4 regions of the Halomonas sp. CKK8 genome follow, and region 4 is predicted to be linked to each of the others. Evidence: predicted binding sites of a transcription regulator. Region 4 holds the regulator's gene; each other region holds the start of a gene.
The links. Region 4 encodes sigma-54, which starts transcription at its own class of promoters, with help from an activator protein. Its sites were predicted from a motif close to TGGCACNNNNNTTGCTNT; they were not measured.
Positions count from the first base shown of each region.

Region 1 (3,611 bases), 920 kb from region 4:
CTCGCGGCGATCCCGGGTGTCGGGAACATGCAGATCGAGCACCGCCAGCGCGCTCTGCAACTGGCCGCGCAGGGCGTTGTTGATGCCGAGTCGGTCGAGGTCGCGCCGCGACATCTCGCCGAGAGCCTCGCCGGTCAGGGCATCGGCCACCGGCCAGTCACGCCCCCGGTTCTCGAGCACCACCACGAAGCGCCCCGTTTCCTTGTGGCGCTGCAGCTTGCCGCCCAGCAGCGCCTCCAGCCAGCCACGGCTGCGCTCGTCGCCACTTTCGATGATGGCCTCGATGGCCTCGCCCATCTGGGCGTAAGACGCAGCATCCAGGGATTCGAGGAGCTGCTGGCCACGGTCATCCTGCGCACTGGCTGCCAGCGGCAACCAGGCCAACAGGCAAAGGGCCAGCATCCGCCTGAGATAGGGGAGGATCTTCATGGGGATTCCTGAGAAGGTTCGTCGAGTGGCGTGTCACTGCCACCGGGTCAGGGGCCGACCCGGTGGCAGACCGGTCTTATTCTTCTGCGGCGGCCTCTTCCTGGGCCTCGCTCCCCCCGCAGCTACCCTTCACGACGTTGTAGTTGCCGCACTCCATGGGCTTGCGCCAATCGCTGATCAGGTCCCTGGAGCCCTCCAGATAGTCGGACCAGGCGTCACCGGCCACCGTCGAGGGGGTCTCCCAGACGATGGAGAACTGCCCGTTGTCCTGGATCTCGCCGATCAGCACCGGCTTGGTGATGTGGTGGTTGGGCATCATCGCCGCATAGCCACCGGAGAGGTTGGGTACGCTGACACCGATGATCGCGTCCTTGACCGCGTCGACCTCGGTGGTGCCGGCCTTGCGCACTGCCTCGGTCCACATGTTGAAGCCGATGTAGTGGGCCTCCATGGGATCGTTGGTCACCGCCATCTCGTCGCCGGTGTATTCGATCCAGGCGTCGATGAAGTCATAGTTGGCATCGGTGTCGACGCTCATGAAGTAGTTCCAGGCCGCCAGATGCCCGACCAGCGGCGCCGTGTCGATGCCGGTCAGCTCCTGCTCGCCCACCGAGAAGGCCACCACCGGGATATCGGCCGCATCGATGCCCTGGTTGCCGAGCTCTCGGTAGAAGGGCACGTTGGCGTCGCCGTTGATCGTCGAGACCACGGCGGTCTTCTTGCCCTCGCTACCGAAGGCCTTGATCTCGGAGACGATGTTCTGCCAATCGGAGTGACCGAAGGGCGTGTAATTGACCATGATGTCGGCGTCGGCGACACCGAAGGACTTGAGATAGGCCTCGAGAATCTTGTTGGTAGTACGCGGATAGACGTAATCGGTACCAGCCAGCACCCAGCGTTCCACGCCGACGTTGTTCATCAGGTAGTCGACCGCGGGGATCGCCTGCTGGTTGGGAGCTGCCCCGGTATAGAAGACATTCTCGGAAGACTCCTCGCCCTCGTACTGCACCGGATAGAAGAGCAGCCCGTTGAGTTCCTCGACCACCGGCAGCACCGACTTGCGCGATACCGAGGTCCAGTTGCCGAAGATGACGTCGACCTCCTCCTGGGCCAGCAGCTCGCGCGCCTTCTCGGCAAACAGCGGCCAGTCCGAGGCCGGGTCCACCACCACGGCCTCGAGTTCACGTCCGAGCAGGCCGCCATCGGCATTCTGCTGTTCGATCAGCATCTCGACGGTGTCCTTGAGCACTGTCTCGCTGATGGCCATGGTGCCGGAGAGGGAGTGGAGGATGCCCACCTTGATGGGATCTTCCTGGGCCAGGGCGGGTGTGGCGACGGCCGCGCTGAGCAGCGGTACGGCCAGCCAGCGGGGGGTACGGTACAGGGATGACGGGATCATGGAATCTCCTTGCGTTCGATGTTGTTGTCGACGAGCCCCGCGAGGATGGCCATCGCGGGATGTCTCCCACCGCTGTCGCAAGGGATGTGCCATATCGGCACGATGCCGGTTTTTCTCCCTTTATTCAGCCAATTGGGTTATCGACTCCGAGTCATGACGCCCATGGCAAGGCCATATCCTGGTGCAAGGGGCACACCGCCCTGCCCCGGGATCGCCCGTGCCTCTGGTGCAACGCACCGTCATGATGCAGGAACGTATCCACACGAAACGGGGGCGCCGGCTCGGCCGGCGCCCCCGCTGGGCAGTCATTGGCAAGCAGGGTTCAGTCGCCCTCGGGACCGCCCGTCCCGGTGGTGACCCGCATCCGGCGACGCAGGATCGGACCCACGATATAGGGCAGGATCAGGCCCAGGCCGGCGAACACCCACAGGCCGATGGCCAGGCCGCTGTCCCAGAGGATGGTCCACTCCCCGTCGGAGATGTCCATGGCGTGGCGCAGGTTCTTCTCCATCTCCGGGCCCAGCAGCAGGCCGAGGATGATCGGCACCAGCGGGATCTCCAGCTTGCGGAAGATGTACCCCGCCACGCCGAAGGCCACCATGAAGTAGAGATCGAAGGTGGTGTTGCTGATCGAGTAGATGCCCACGAAGGCGATCATCGTCACCACCGGCAGCAGGTACATCGGCGGCACCGACAGCAGCTTGACGAAGATACCCACCAGCGGGATGTTCAGGATCAGCAGCAGGAAGTTGCCGATCAGCAGCGCCGCGATCACGCCCCAGACGATGTCGGCATTCTGGGTGAACATCAGCGGCCCAGGGGTGATGTTGAGCGAGATCAACAGCGCCAGCAGCACCGCGGTGGTGCCGCTGCCCGGCACGCCCAGCGTCAGCATGGGCACCAGGGCCCCGCTGGAGGCACCGTTGTTGCCGGCCTCGGGTCCCGCCACACCGCGCGGGTCACCCTGACCGAAATAGCCCTTCTTGCCCACGACCTTCTTTTCCAGGGTGTAGCCAATGAAGCTGCCCAGCGACGCCCCCGCACCCGGGAGCACCCCGGCGATGAAGCCCAGCACCCCGCCCCGCAGGCTTGACGGCAGGATGTTGCGGATGTCGGCCCATTTCAGGGTGAGCTTGTTGACCGCCATCTTCTCCTTGCCACCCCCGGCCTTCTCCTCGATGAAGAACAGCAGTTCGGAGATGGCGAACAGGCCGACGATGGTGATAATGAAGTCCACGCCCTCGTAGAGTTCCAGGGTGCCGAAGGTATAGCGCTGCACCCCGGTGTTGTCGATGCCCACCGTGGCGATCATCAAGCCGATGGCCGCCGCAACGACGGTCTTCATGGGGTTCTTGCCGGTAATCCCGCCCAGGGTGGCGAAGGCCAGCAGGAAGAGCGCGAAATACTCGGCCGGCCCGAAGGTCAGCGCGAAGTCGGCGAGCAAGGGCGCCAGCAGGATCAGCCCGATGGTGGCGACCAGGCTACCGATAAAGGAGGCCACGGCGGAGATCGCCAGCGCCTCGGAGGCCTTGCCCTGCTGGGCCATGGGATAGCCATCCAGGCAGGTCATCATCGCCGGCTCGTCACCGGGGATATTGAGCAGGATCGAGGAGATCCGCCCGCCATACATGGCCCCGGCATAGACCGAGGTCAGCATGATCATCGCGGTTTCCGGGGCGAGCCCGAGGGTGAAGGCCAGCGGAATCAGAATCGCCACGCCGTTGGCCGGGCCGAGCCCCGGCAAGGCGCCGATCAGGGTGCCCAGAAAGGCCCCGATTAGCGC
Region 1 is NZ_CP121193.1:2,249,693-2,253,303, forward strand. Features, by position in the region: gene urtB (urea ABC transporter permease subunit UrtB) at 1-429, opposite strand, end outside; gene urtA (urea ABC transporter substrate-binding protein) at 506-1,828, opposite strand; gene P8934_RS10820 (tripartite tricarboxylate transporter permease) at 2,151-3,611, opposite strand, start outside.
Region 1: urtA (urea ABC transporter substrate-binding protein) is a predicted target of sigma-54. The motif match lies at 1,903-1,920, and genes of this name have one in related genera.

Region 2 (3,611 bases), 1.4 Mb from region 4:
GGCCTGCCCCGCGGGCAGGCTATCGAGGTGGCTGACCGAGCGATCCAGGTAGGGCGGCAGCGCCAGCCAGTCACGGGCCTGGCGACGGTGTTCCGGCGTCTCGGCGAGCCACTCGCTGGCGCTTTTCAGCGCGCGCAGCAGCGCCCCGAGCGTGGCCGGGTAGCGTCGTGCCCAGGAGCGGGTCACGCCCAGCACCTTCTCGGGGTGGTCGGGCCACAGCTGGGCGCCGCTGGCCACCAGTCGGCCGACCCCCTCATGCTCGGCGAGGCTGCCCCAGGGTTCGCCGACGCAGAAGCCGTCGATCTGCCCCTCGCGCAGGGCGGCGACCATGCGCGGCGGCGGCAGGGCGATCAGGTCGACGTCGCGTCCGGCGGCGAGCCCGCCCAGGGCCAGCCATTCGCGCAGCAGGAAATGCTGGCAGGAGAAGGGGTAGACCATGGCCAGGCGGGGCCGCGCTGCGTCCGGATGGCGGGCCCGCCACTCGCCCAGGGCGCGGGCGCTTTCGGCCGGATCGTCGCCCAGCGCCGCTCCGCTCTGCTCGCACAGCCGCGAGGAGAGCACGAGGGCGTTGCCGTTATGGCTGAGGGTGGCGGGTGCCAGGGTGTCACAGGGGGCACGCTCCATGCCCAGGCTCATGGCGAGCGGCAAGGGCGCGAGCATGTGAGCACCGTCGAGCAGGCCGGCCGCGACCTTGTCGCGCAGCGTCGACCAGGCGTTCTCCCGTGACAGCGTGACCTCCAGGCCCTGCTCGGCAAAGAAGCCCTGCTCCCGGGCCACGATCAGCAGCACCGCATCGACCAGCGGGATGAAGCCGAGCGTCAGGTGCGCGAGTTCCGGTGTCGCGGCAGACGACATGGTGGTGTCCCTCATGGCAATGACCCCTTGTCCAGGTGCTCGAGGATATCGATGACGCTCTCGGCCACCTTGGCGATGCGCTGGCCGCGGTCCATGGCGATCTTGCGCAGCATGCGGTAGGCCTGCTCCTCGTCGCAGTCCTGGTGCTTCATCAAGAGCCCCTTGGCGCGCTCGATGCGCTTGCGGTCGGTGAGCTGGTTGCGGACCTTGTCGAGCTCCTGGCGCATCGATTGAAAGGCGTCGAAGCGGGCGATGGCGACCTCGATGATCGCCTTGACCCGGCCGGGGACCAGGCCGTCGACCACGTAGGCGCTGACGCCGGACGTGAGCGCCGCCTGCATGGTGTCGGGGTCGTGCTGGTCGGCGAAGAACACCACCGGACGGGGGTTCTCGCGGTTGAGCAGCGCCATGCTGTCGAGGGTGTCGCGGTCGGGCGATTCCATGTCGATGATCACCACGTCGGGTTGGTGGCGGGCGACCATCTCGTTGAGGCTGGCCGGGCCTTGTAGCCGACAGGCCACTTCGTGACCCTCCTGGGCCAGGGCCTCCTCGACCATGGCGGCGCGCACGAGTTCGTCGTCGACCAGCAGGATCTTCAGGGGTGGGGGCATGGTGACATCGCTCGTCGTTTGGCGTCTGGCCCAGCTGTAAGCAAGATGCATTCCAGGTTCGCCTTTTGCCGGTAGTGAGCGGCCTTGGCGGTGCGGCGACACCACCGGGTCGCCTCATGCTGCACTGCAGTGGTGCGGGCGCTTGCCTGGATGCGTCGCGACTGGTGCAGGCGGGCCGCTCATGACGCGCCGCGAGCGTCCCGTCGGGCAGGGCAACCGGTCAGGATGGCGAGGGTTTTCGTCGCCTGGCACATGGCTTGCTTGAGATAGAGCCAACAACCCGGGGTGCCCAGGCGGTCATCCCCGCGGCAGACGGCAACGACGCCCACCTGCGCCTTCCCTTCCGGGACGACGCGGTGGGCGTCGTCGTTTGCCCGCTCATTTCCGGCTAGCCTCGAGGAGGTCGACATGCAACAGGCCCGAACCACCTGCCCCTACTGTGGCGTCGGCTGTGGCGTTCTGGCCCAGCTGGACGACGAGCAGATGATCCACGTGGAGGGAGACGGCCAGCACCCGGCTAACTACGGTCGCCTGTGCGTCAAGGGCTCGGCGCTGCACGAGACGCTGGGGGAGCACGGCCGCTTGACCCGGCCTCGTGTCGACGGCACCGAGGTCGACTGGACCACCGCGCTGGACAGCGTGGCCACTCGCCTGGCGGCCATCCGCGAGTCGCGGGGGGCGGCGGCGATCGGCGCCTATCTCTCCGGGCAGCTGCTCACCGAGGACTACTACGTCGCCAACAAGCTGTTCAAGGGCTTCGTCGGCACGCCGCATCTCGACACCAACTCGCGGCTGTGCATGGCCTCGGCGGTGGCCGCCCACAAGCGCGCTTTCGGCGCCGACGCCGTGCCGTGCTGCTACGAGGACCTGGAAGAGGCCGAACTGGTGGTGCTGGTGGGTTCCAACCTGGCCTGGAACCACCCGGTGCTCTACCAGCGCCTCAAGGCCGCCAAGACCCGCAACCCGCTGCTGCGCGTGGTGGTGATCGACCCCCGCGTCACCGACAGCTGCGAGATCGCCGACCTCTACCTGGGCCTGGCACCGGGGAGCGATGGCCGGCTGTTCACCGGTCTGCTGGCCCGCATGGCCGACACCGGCAGGCTCGACCGGGTCTACATTGACCGCCACACCGCCGGCCTCGAGGAGGCGCTGGCCGCGGCTCGGGAGGAGGACGCCAGTGTGGAGGCAATCGCCGCCGACTGTGATCTCGACCCGGAGCGGCTGGAGACCTTCTACTACTGGTTCACTACCCAGTTGCATGTGGTGACGCTCTTCTCCCAGGGCATCAACCAGTCCTCCAGCGGCACCGACAAGGGCAACGCCATCATCAACTGCCACCTGGCGGGCGGCAAGATCGGGCTGCCAGGCGCCGGGCCCTTCTCGATCACCGGCCAACCCAACGCCATGGGGGGCCGCGAGGTGGGCGGGCTGGCCAACCAGCTCGCCGCCCACATGGACTACGACACGCCGGGTGCCATCGACCGTGTCACGCGCTTCTGGACCACGCCGGGCCTGGTGCCGACCCTCCCCCAAGGGCCCGGCCACAAGGCGCTGGCCCTCTTCGAGGCCATCGAGCGTGGCGAGGTGCAGGCGGTGTGGATCATGGGCACCAACCCGGCGGTGAGCCTGCCCGATGCCAACCGCGTGCGCCGCGCCCTCGAGCGCTGCCCGCTGGTGATCGTCTCCGACTGCGCGGCCGCCACGGACCTGCTGCCCTACGCCGATATCGTCCTGCCGGCCTCCGGCTGGTCCGAGAAGGATGGCACCGTGACCAACTCCGAGCGTTGCATCTCGCGCCAGCGCGGCCTCCTGCCGCCGCCGGGAGAGGCACGCCACGACTGGTGGATCATGGTCGAGGTGGCCAGGCGCCTGGGGTTCGGCGAGGCCTTCGCCTACGCCCATCCCGCCGAGATCTTCGACGAGCACGCGGAGCTCTCCGGCTTTGAAAACGAGGGGAGCCGGCTGTTCGACATCTCCGCCCTGGCCGGCCTCGACCGTGCCGCCTATGACGCCCTCCCCCCAATCCAGTGGCCGGTGACGGCCGACACCCCCCATGGCACCGCCCGGCTGTTCGAGTCGGGCCGGTTTGCCACCCCGGATGGGCGAGCCCGGCTGGTGCCGGTGCGGCCCCGCGGCCCCGCGCAG
Region 2 is NZ_CP121193.1:3,897,429-3,901,039, reverse strand. Features, by position in the region: gene P8934_RS18365 (CmpA/NrtA family ABC transporter substrate-binding protein) at 1-870, opposite strand, end outside; gene P8934_RS18360 (ANTAR domain-containing protein) at 867-1,466, opposite strand; gene P8934_RS18355 (nitrate reductase) at 1,875-3,611, shown strand, end outside.
Region 2: P8934_RS18360 (ANTAR domain-containing protein) is a predicted target of sigma-54. The motif match lies at 1,504-1,521, and genes of this name have one in related genera.

Region 3 (3,611 bases), 1.3 Mb from region 4:
GGCCAGGGCCGCCTCGTCGGCGTTGGCCCGCGGCACGATCAGGCGCCGGCCAGCGCGGTGTGTCGCCATGGCCAGCGGCAGGACGCCGGACACCGGGCGCAGGCGGCCATCCAGGGCCAGCTCGCCCGCGCACTCGACGCCCGCCAGGGCCTCGGCCGGCACCTGGCCGGAGGCCACCAGCAGGCCCAGGGCGATGGGCAGGTCGAAGCGGCCCCCCTCCTTGGGCAGGTCGGCGGGCGCCAGGTTGAGAGTGATGCGCCGCAACGGGAAGTCGAAGCCGGCGTTCACCAGGGCACTGCGCACCCGCTCGCGGCTCTCCTTGACGGCGGCCTCCGGCAGGCCCACCAGGGTCATGCCGGGCAGTCCATTGGCCAGGTGCACCTCGACAAGCACCTCGGGCGCCTCGAGGCCGAGGCCGGCCCGGGTGTGGATGATTGCCAGCGTCATGCGCGATCCCTCGCAGCCTGTCTGCCCTCAGGCTAGCCCAGCCCGACGGGATGCGCCCGGCACCGGCCGGGGGATCAGCGGTCGGTCTCGCCGGCGCCGGCATCCTCCTCGGGGCTCGGTGCCTCCGGCAGCGCGGCGGGCGGCTCGCTCGGCGTCGCCTCCCGCGAGGCGTTGTCGTCCAGCGCCGCCTCGAGGGCCGCCACCTGCGTCTCCAGCGCCTCGACCCGCGCCCGGGTGCGCTGCAAGACGTCCATCAGGATGTCGAAATCCTCCCGCGAGACCAGCTCCAGGCGATCGAAGGCGCCCTTCACCACCTGCTGGATGCCCTTCTGTACCTCCTCCGGGGCCTGGGAGGCGCCCTGCAGGCGGTCGCCGATCTGCTGGGCCAGGCGGCTGATGCGATCATGGCTCACCATGGTGTCTCTCCTGAATCGTGATGGGATGCCTGCCCACAGGATACGCAAGGCCCTCGTCCGACGCATTCTTCACCGCCGCCCCCTTGTGGAGCATGCGCACCACGACAACGCACCACAACAGGGCAGCCGCGGCGACACCGCGCCTCCCCCTGCCGGACACCTGCCCCGACATCCATTTCATCACGCTGATATCAAAGCCATATTCCGGGAGTTGGCACGCTTTGCGCTTGGGCAGAACAGCCACTCATGGCGCGGCATCACGCCGCCGACATCCAGCAGGGGAGATCCGGGATGAAGCTGATCACTGCCATCATCAAGCCATTCAAGCTCGACGACGTGCGCGAGGCACTCGCCGACAACGGCGTCCAGGGCATCACCGTCACCGAGGTCAAGGGCTTCGGTCGCCAGAAGGGCCACACCGAGCTCTATCGCGGTGCAGAGTACGTCGTCGACTTCCTGCCCAAGGTGAAGGTCGAGGTCGCGGTAGACGACTCGCGGCTGGAGACGGTGCTCGATGCCATCTGCAGCGCGGCCAACAGCGGCAAGATCGGCGACGGCAAGGTCTTCGTCACGCCGCTGGAGGACGTCATCCGCATCCGCACCGGTGAGCGCGGCGCCGATGCCGTCTGACCGACGCCCCACTTCCCATTCCTGACGTGGAGAGACCCTCATGGTCGAATTACCGGAGCTGAGCTACGCGCTCGATACCTTCTACTTCCTGATCTGCGGCGTCCTGGTGATGTGGATGGCGGCCGGCTTCTCGATGCTCGAGGCGGGCCTGGTGCGCTCCAAGAACACCGCCGAGATCCTGACCAAGAACATCGCCCTGTTCGCCATCGCCTGCACCATGTACCTGCTGGTGGGCTACTACCTGATGTACTCCAGCGGCGCGGGCGGCGTCCTGCCGAGCCTGGGCGCACTGATCGGCAGCGAGAACGGCGTCGACGCGGTACTGGCCGGCGGTGACGACGCCCCCTACTACTCGATGCGCTCGGACTTCTTCTTCCAGGTGGTGTTCGTGGCCACCGCCATGTCCATCGTCTCGGGTGCCGTGGCCGAGCGCATGAAGCTGTGGGCCTTCCTGGCCTTCGCGGTAGTCATGACCGGCTTCATCTACCCGGTGTCGGGCTACTGGACCTGGGGTGGCGGCTGGCTGGCCGAGGTCGGCTACTCCGACTATGCCGGTTCCGGCATCGTGCACCTGGCCGGTGCCGCCGCGGCCCTGGCCGGCGTGCTGGTGCTCGGTCCGCGCAAGGGCAAGTACGGCAAGGACGGCAGCATCTACGCCATTCCCGGTGCCAACCTGCCGCTGGCCACCCTGGGTACCTTCATCCTGTGGATGGGCTGGTTTGGCTTCAACGGCGGTTCCGAGCTGAAGATGTCCGACGTCGCCTCCGCCAACAACGTGGCCCAGGTGTTCGTCAACACCAACGCGGCCGCTGCCGGGGGCGTGATCGCCGCCCTGGTCCTGGCCAAGCTGTGGTTCCGCAAGGCCGACCTGACCATGGCCCTGAACGGTGCCATCGCCGGCCTGGTGGCCATCACCGCCGACCCGCTGTCGCCCAGCGCCCTGGGGGCCGTGCTGATCGGTGCCGTGGGTGGCCTGCTGGTCGTCACCTCCATCGTGGTGCTCGACAAGCTCAAGCTCGATGACCCGGTAGGCGCCATCTCCGCCCACGGCGTGGTGGGCATCTGGGGCGTGCTGGCGGTCCCCTTCACCAACGCCGAGGCCGGCTTTGGCCCCCAGATCATCGGCATCCTCGGCATCTTCGTCTGGGTGTTCGTGGCCAGCCTGGTCGTCTGGCTGATCCTCAAGGCCGTGATGGGCATCCGGGTCACCGAGGAGGAAGAGTACGAGGGCGTCGACCTGACCGAATGCGGGCTGGAAGCCTACCCCGAGTTCAGCGCCTCCAAGAAGTGAGCCGGGCCCCGGGATGCACGGGCACGCTCAACCGGGCCCCCTTCGGGGGGCCTTTTTTATTCCTCCCGCACCGGGTGTATGCTCTGGCACAATGAACCCAGCAGGGGTGGCGGCCAGCGCCACCGACCAACGGACAGGACGAGGATCAAGACCATGAAACTGGTGACCGCCATCATCAAGCCGTTCAAGCTCGACGACGTACGGGAGTCGCTCTCCGAGATCGGTGTCCAGGGCATTACCGTCACTGAGGTCAAGGGCTTCGGGCGCCAGAAGGGCCACACCGAGCTCTATCGCGGCGCCGAGTACGTGGTCGACTTCCTGCCCAAGGTGAAGCTCGAGGTGGCCGTGGACGACGAGATGGCCGAGAAGGTGATCGACGCCATCACCCAGGTCGCTAATACGGGCAAGATCGGCGACGGCAAGATCTTCGTCACCGCCCTGGAGCAGGTCATCCGCATCCGCACCGGCGAGACCGGCAAGGACGCCGTCTGACAGCTGCAAGCTGCAAGCTGCAAGACTGATACGACACCGCCTCCGTGATCAGAGCACGGAGGCGGTTTTCTTTTTTACTTTCTACTTGCTGCTTGCCGCTCGGCGCTTACTTTTCGACGAAGGCCCGCTCGATGACATAGTCGCCGGGCTCGCCCATGCGCGGCGAGATGGTGAACCCGAGCTCGTCCAGCAGGTGGCTGGTGTCATCGAGCATCGCCGGGCTGCCACAGATCATGGCGCGATCCTGCTTGGGATCGATGGCCGGCAGGCCGGTGTCCTCGGCCAGCTTGCCGCTGCGGATATGGTCGGTGAGGCGCCCCATGGTATGGAAGGTC
Region 3 is NZ_CP121193.1:79,736-83,346, reverse strand. Features, by position in the region: gene P8934_RS00405 (YifB family Mg chelatase-like AAA ATPase) at 1-447, opposite strand, end outside; gene P8934_RS00400 (accessory factor UbiK family protein) at 522-863, opposite strand; gene P8934_RS00395 (P-II family nitrogen regulator) at 1,155-1,493, shown strand; gene P8934_RS00390 (ammonium transporter) at 1,534-2,784, shown strand; gene glnK (P-II family nitrogen regulator) at 2,938-3,276, shown strand; gene P8934_RS00380 (ferredoxin--NADP reductase) at 3,383-3,611, opposite strand, start outside.
Region 3: P8934_RS00395 (P-II family nitrogen regulator) is a predicted target of sigma-54. The motif match lies at 1,076-1,093, and genes of this name have one in related genera.

Region 4 (3,611 bases):
GAGAGGGTGACCTGCACGTTGGTGATGTTGTCGTAGTGGCGCTCGACGCGGGTGAGCTTCTCTTGCACATAGTCACGCAGGGCGTCGGTCAGTTCCACATGATGGCCGGTGATATTGACTTGCATGACACGCTCCTTGCTCTTTCGGGTTATGGGTCGATTGTAACCCTTTTTGCTGCCCTGCATACCCCCTCGGTCGAGGGGATTCGAGGGGCGCATGACCGGCGTCATTTCAACTGCTTGCGTCCACGAGGGAGGAGGAAGTCCGGCGGCTGCGGGAGCGCCAGCGGCAGGCGTCAACGCAGCCGCTTGCGCTCGCTGGAGGAGGGGATGCCCATCGCCTCGCGGTACTTCGCGACCGTGCGCCGCGCGACGCTGATGCCGGCCTCCTCGAGCAGGGTGACCAGCCGGCTGTCGGAGAGCGGCTTGCGTGCTGGCTCGTCCTGGATCAGCTTGCGGATGCGCGCCCGGATGGCAGTGCTGGAGTGGGCATCCCCCTCGCCGCTGCCGCCCCCCACCTGGCTGGAGAAGAAGTACTTGAGCTCGAACATCCCGCGCGGGGTGTGGATGAACTTCTGGGTGGTGACCCGCGAGATGGTCGATTCGTGCATCTCCACCACCTGGGCGATGTCGGCCAGGATCAGCGGTTTCATCGCCTCCTCGCCGTGCTCCAGGAAGTCGAGCTGGCGCACCATGATCTCCCGGCCCACGCGCAGCAGGGTGTCGTTGCGGCTGGAGAGGCTCTTCATCAGCCAGCGAGCCTCCTGCAGGTGGTCCTTGAGGAACTGGTTGTCCTCGCTCTTGTCGGCCCGTCGGATCAGGGCGGCATAGTCGGGCTGGATCCGCAGCCGCGGCATGGCCTCCGGGTTCAGCTCCACCTGCCAGCCATCGCGGGTATGGCGGGCGATCAGGTCGGGGATGACATAGGCGCCATCGCTGTCGGTGAAGCCGCTGCCGGGTCGGGGGTCCAGGGAGCGTACCAGCGCGATCACCGTGTCCAGGGCGTCATCGTCGAGCCCCAGCCGGCGCTTGAGCAGGCGGCGGTCGTCGCCGGCGAGCGCCTCGAGGAACTGGCGGACCAGGCGGCGCGCCTGGGGCAGCAGCGGGGTGTCATCGGGCAGGGTGGCCAGCTGCAGCATCAGGCACTCGCGCAGGTCGCGGGCGAAGACCCCCGTGGGCTCGAACTGCTGCAGGCGCAGCAGCACCTGCTCGACCTCGCGGGTCTTGAGACCTTCGAGCCCCTGGGCCCTCAAGCCGTCACGGATCTCCTCCAGGGGTTGGGTCAGGTAGCCGTCGCCGTTGACGCCATCGATCAGGCTCTCGGCGATGCGCAGCTGGCGCTCGTCCAGGTCGGTCATGGCGAGCTGCCAGGCCAGGTGGCCCTGGAGGCTCTGGCCCGTGGCCTGGCGCTCGAAGTCCGGCCCCTCGCCGCTGCCGCCGGCGGGCGCGGTACCCAGGTCCTGGTAGGTGTCGGACCAGTCGCTGTCGGTGCTGAGCTGGTCGGGTATCTCGCTGGCCCACTCCTCGTCGGGGGCCTCGCTCACCGCCTGCTCGCCGAAGTCGTCCTCGACCTCGAGCATCGGGTTGGATTCCAGCGCCTGCTGGATCTCCTGGCGCAGATCCAGGGTCGAGAGCTGCAGCAGGGCGATGGCCTGCTGCAGCTGCGGGGTCATGGTCAGCTGGGTGCCGACGCGCAGTTGCAGGGACGCCTTCATGGCCATGAGACGAATGCCCTCGACTTGCCGAAAACCCCAACCCTAGCCGCTGGCCAGGGGGCATGCAAGCGCAAAATCTGCAACAATCGTGCCATGCGCAATCTTCATGCCGTCGCGGAATAACGACAGACATATCAGATGATTGCGGTCAGAGGCGGAAGTCCTCGCCGAGGTAGACCTCGCGGACCCGCTGGTCGGCGAGGATCGCCTCGGCATTGCCCTCGGCGATGATGCGCCCGTCACCGACGATGTAGGCGGTGTCGCAGATGTCGAGGGTCTCGCGGACATTGTGGTCGGTGATCAGCACCCCGATGTCACGGGCCTTGAGCTGGCGGATGATGCCCTTGATCTCGCCCACCGAGATGGGGTCGACCCCGGCGAAGGGTTCGTCGAGCAGGATGAAGGCGGGTTCCGTGGCCAGGGCCCTGGCAATCTCGACCCGGCGGCGTTCGCCCCCGGAGAGGCTCATGCCGAGGTTGTCGCGGATATGCGTCACGTGGAAGTCCTCGAGCAGCTGCTCGAGCCGGGCCCGGCGCCCGGCGCGGTCGAGGTCCCGGCGGGTCTCGAGGATCGCCATGATGTTGTCGGCGACCGACAGCTTGCGAAAGATCGAGGCCTCCTGGGGCAGGTAGCCGATGCCGGCCCGTGCCCGCTCGTGCATGGCCGCCGTGGAGAGGTCGAGGTCGTCGATACGGACTTCCCCGGCGTCGGCCCGCACCAGCCCGACGATCATGTAGAACGAGGTGGTCTTGCCAGCGCCGTTGGGACCGAGCAGCCCGACGATCCGGCCCTGCTCGATGGAGAGGCTGATGTCCTGCACCACCCGGCGGCGCTTGTAGCTCTTGGCCAGGTGGAGGGCGCTCAGGGTCTTCATCACTGGCCGTCCTGCTGCTCGGGTTCCAGGGTCATGCGCACGCGCTGGCGCTCCTCGACGCCCTCGGCGTCGGCGCGGGCCTGGACCACGCGACGGTCGAGGAAGTACTCCAGATAGCCGCCGTCGAAGGTGTCGCCGCCCTGGTGCAGCTCGGCGCGGTCGATCAGCTCGATGCGGCGCTCGGCGACGTGGTAGACGATGGTGCGTCCCCAACCGCGCACCAGCGGCTCGTCCGGGGCGGGCTTCTGCTCGATATAGGCGCGCTCGCCGGTGGCGGTGGCGCGGGTCAGCTGGCCCTGGTCGTTGCGCTGGATCTCCACCCTGGCGCCGGTCAGCTGCATGCTGCCCTGGCGGATATCCACGTCGCCGGTATAGACGGCGGTGCCGGCACGGTCGTCGAGGTCGAGACGATCGGCCGCGACCTCGATCGGGGCGCTGGCATCACCCTCCAGGGCCTGGGCCGGGGGGCTGCCCAGTAGCAGGCCGATGACGCCGAGGGTCAGCAGGGGGGCGAAGGGGGGGCGCGTCATGACTCGGGCTCCTCGCGGGTGTCGGGCGGATGGTGGCCGCGCACATTGTCGGTCAGCCGGGCGCGGTTGTCATGGATCCAGGCGTCGAAGCGCTCGCCACGCATCCGCTGGGGCGGCTGGCGCAGCAGGGCCGGGGTCTCGCTCCAGGCATGGCCGCTGTCGGCGTCGAAGTGGAGGACCTCGGTATCGAGCTGCCAGCGCTCGGCGGGGGCCAGGAGTCGTGCGTCGCCGGTGAGGGTCAGCGGGTTGCCGCCCGCCCCCAGGGTGCCTCGCTCGCCGCTGGCCAGCCAGACCCGGCCCGAGTCGTCCAGCAGGCGTCCCTGCGGCTTCTCCAGGCGCGTGACGTCATCATGCGGGGTGTGGGTCAGGCGAGGGGAGTCGAGCCGCTGGTGGGGGCGTCCCCCGGCATCGAAGCGGGTCAGCCGGGCGTCCTCCAGGTAGTAGTCCGGCTCGCCCGCCTCGCCGCCCGGCACGGGGCCGGGGAGCGGGGTGT
Region 4 is NZ_CP121193.1:1,330,925-1,334,535, forward strand. Features, by position in the region: gene raiA (ribosome-associated translation inhibitor RaiA) at 1-125, opposite strand, end outside; gene P8934_RS06270 (RNA polymerase factor sigma-54) at 296-1,720, opposite strand; gene lptB (LPS export ABC transporter ATP-binding protein) at 1,863-2,588, opposite strand; gene lptA (lipopolysaccharide transport periplasmic protein LptA) at 2,588-3,118, opposite strand; gene lptC (LPS export ABC transporter periplasmic protein LptC) at 3,115-3,611, opposite strand, start outside.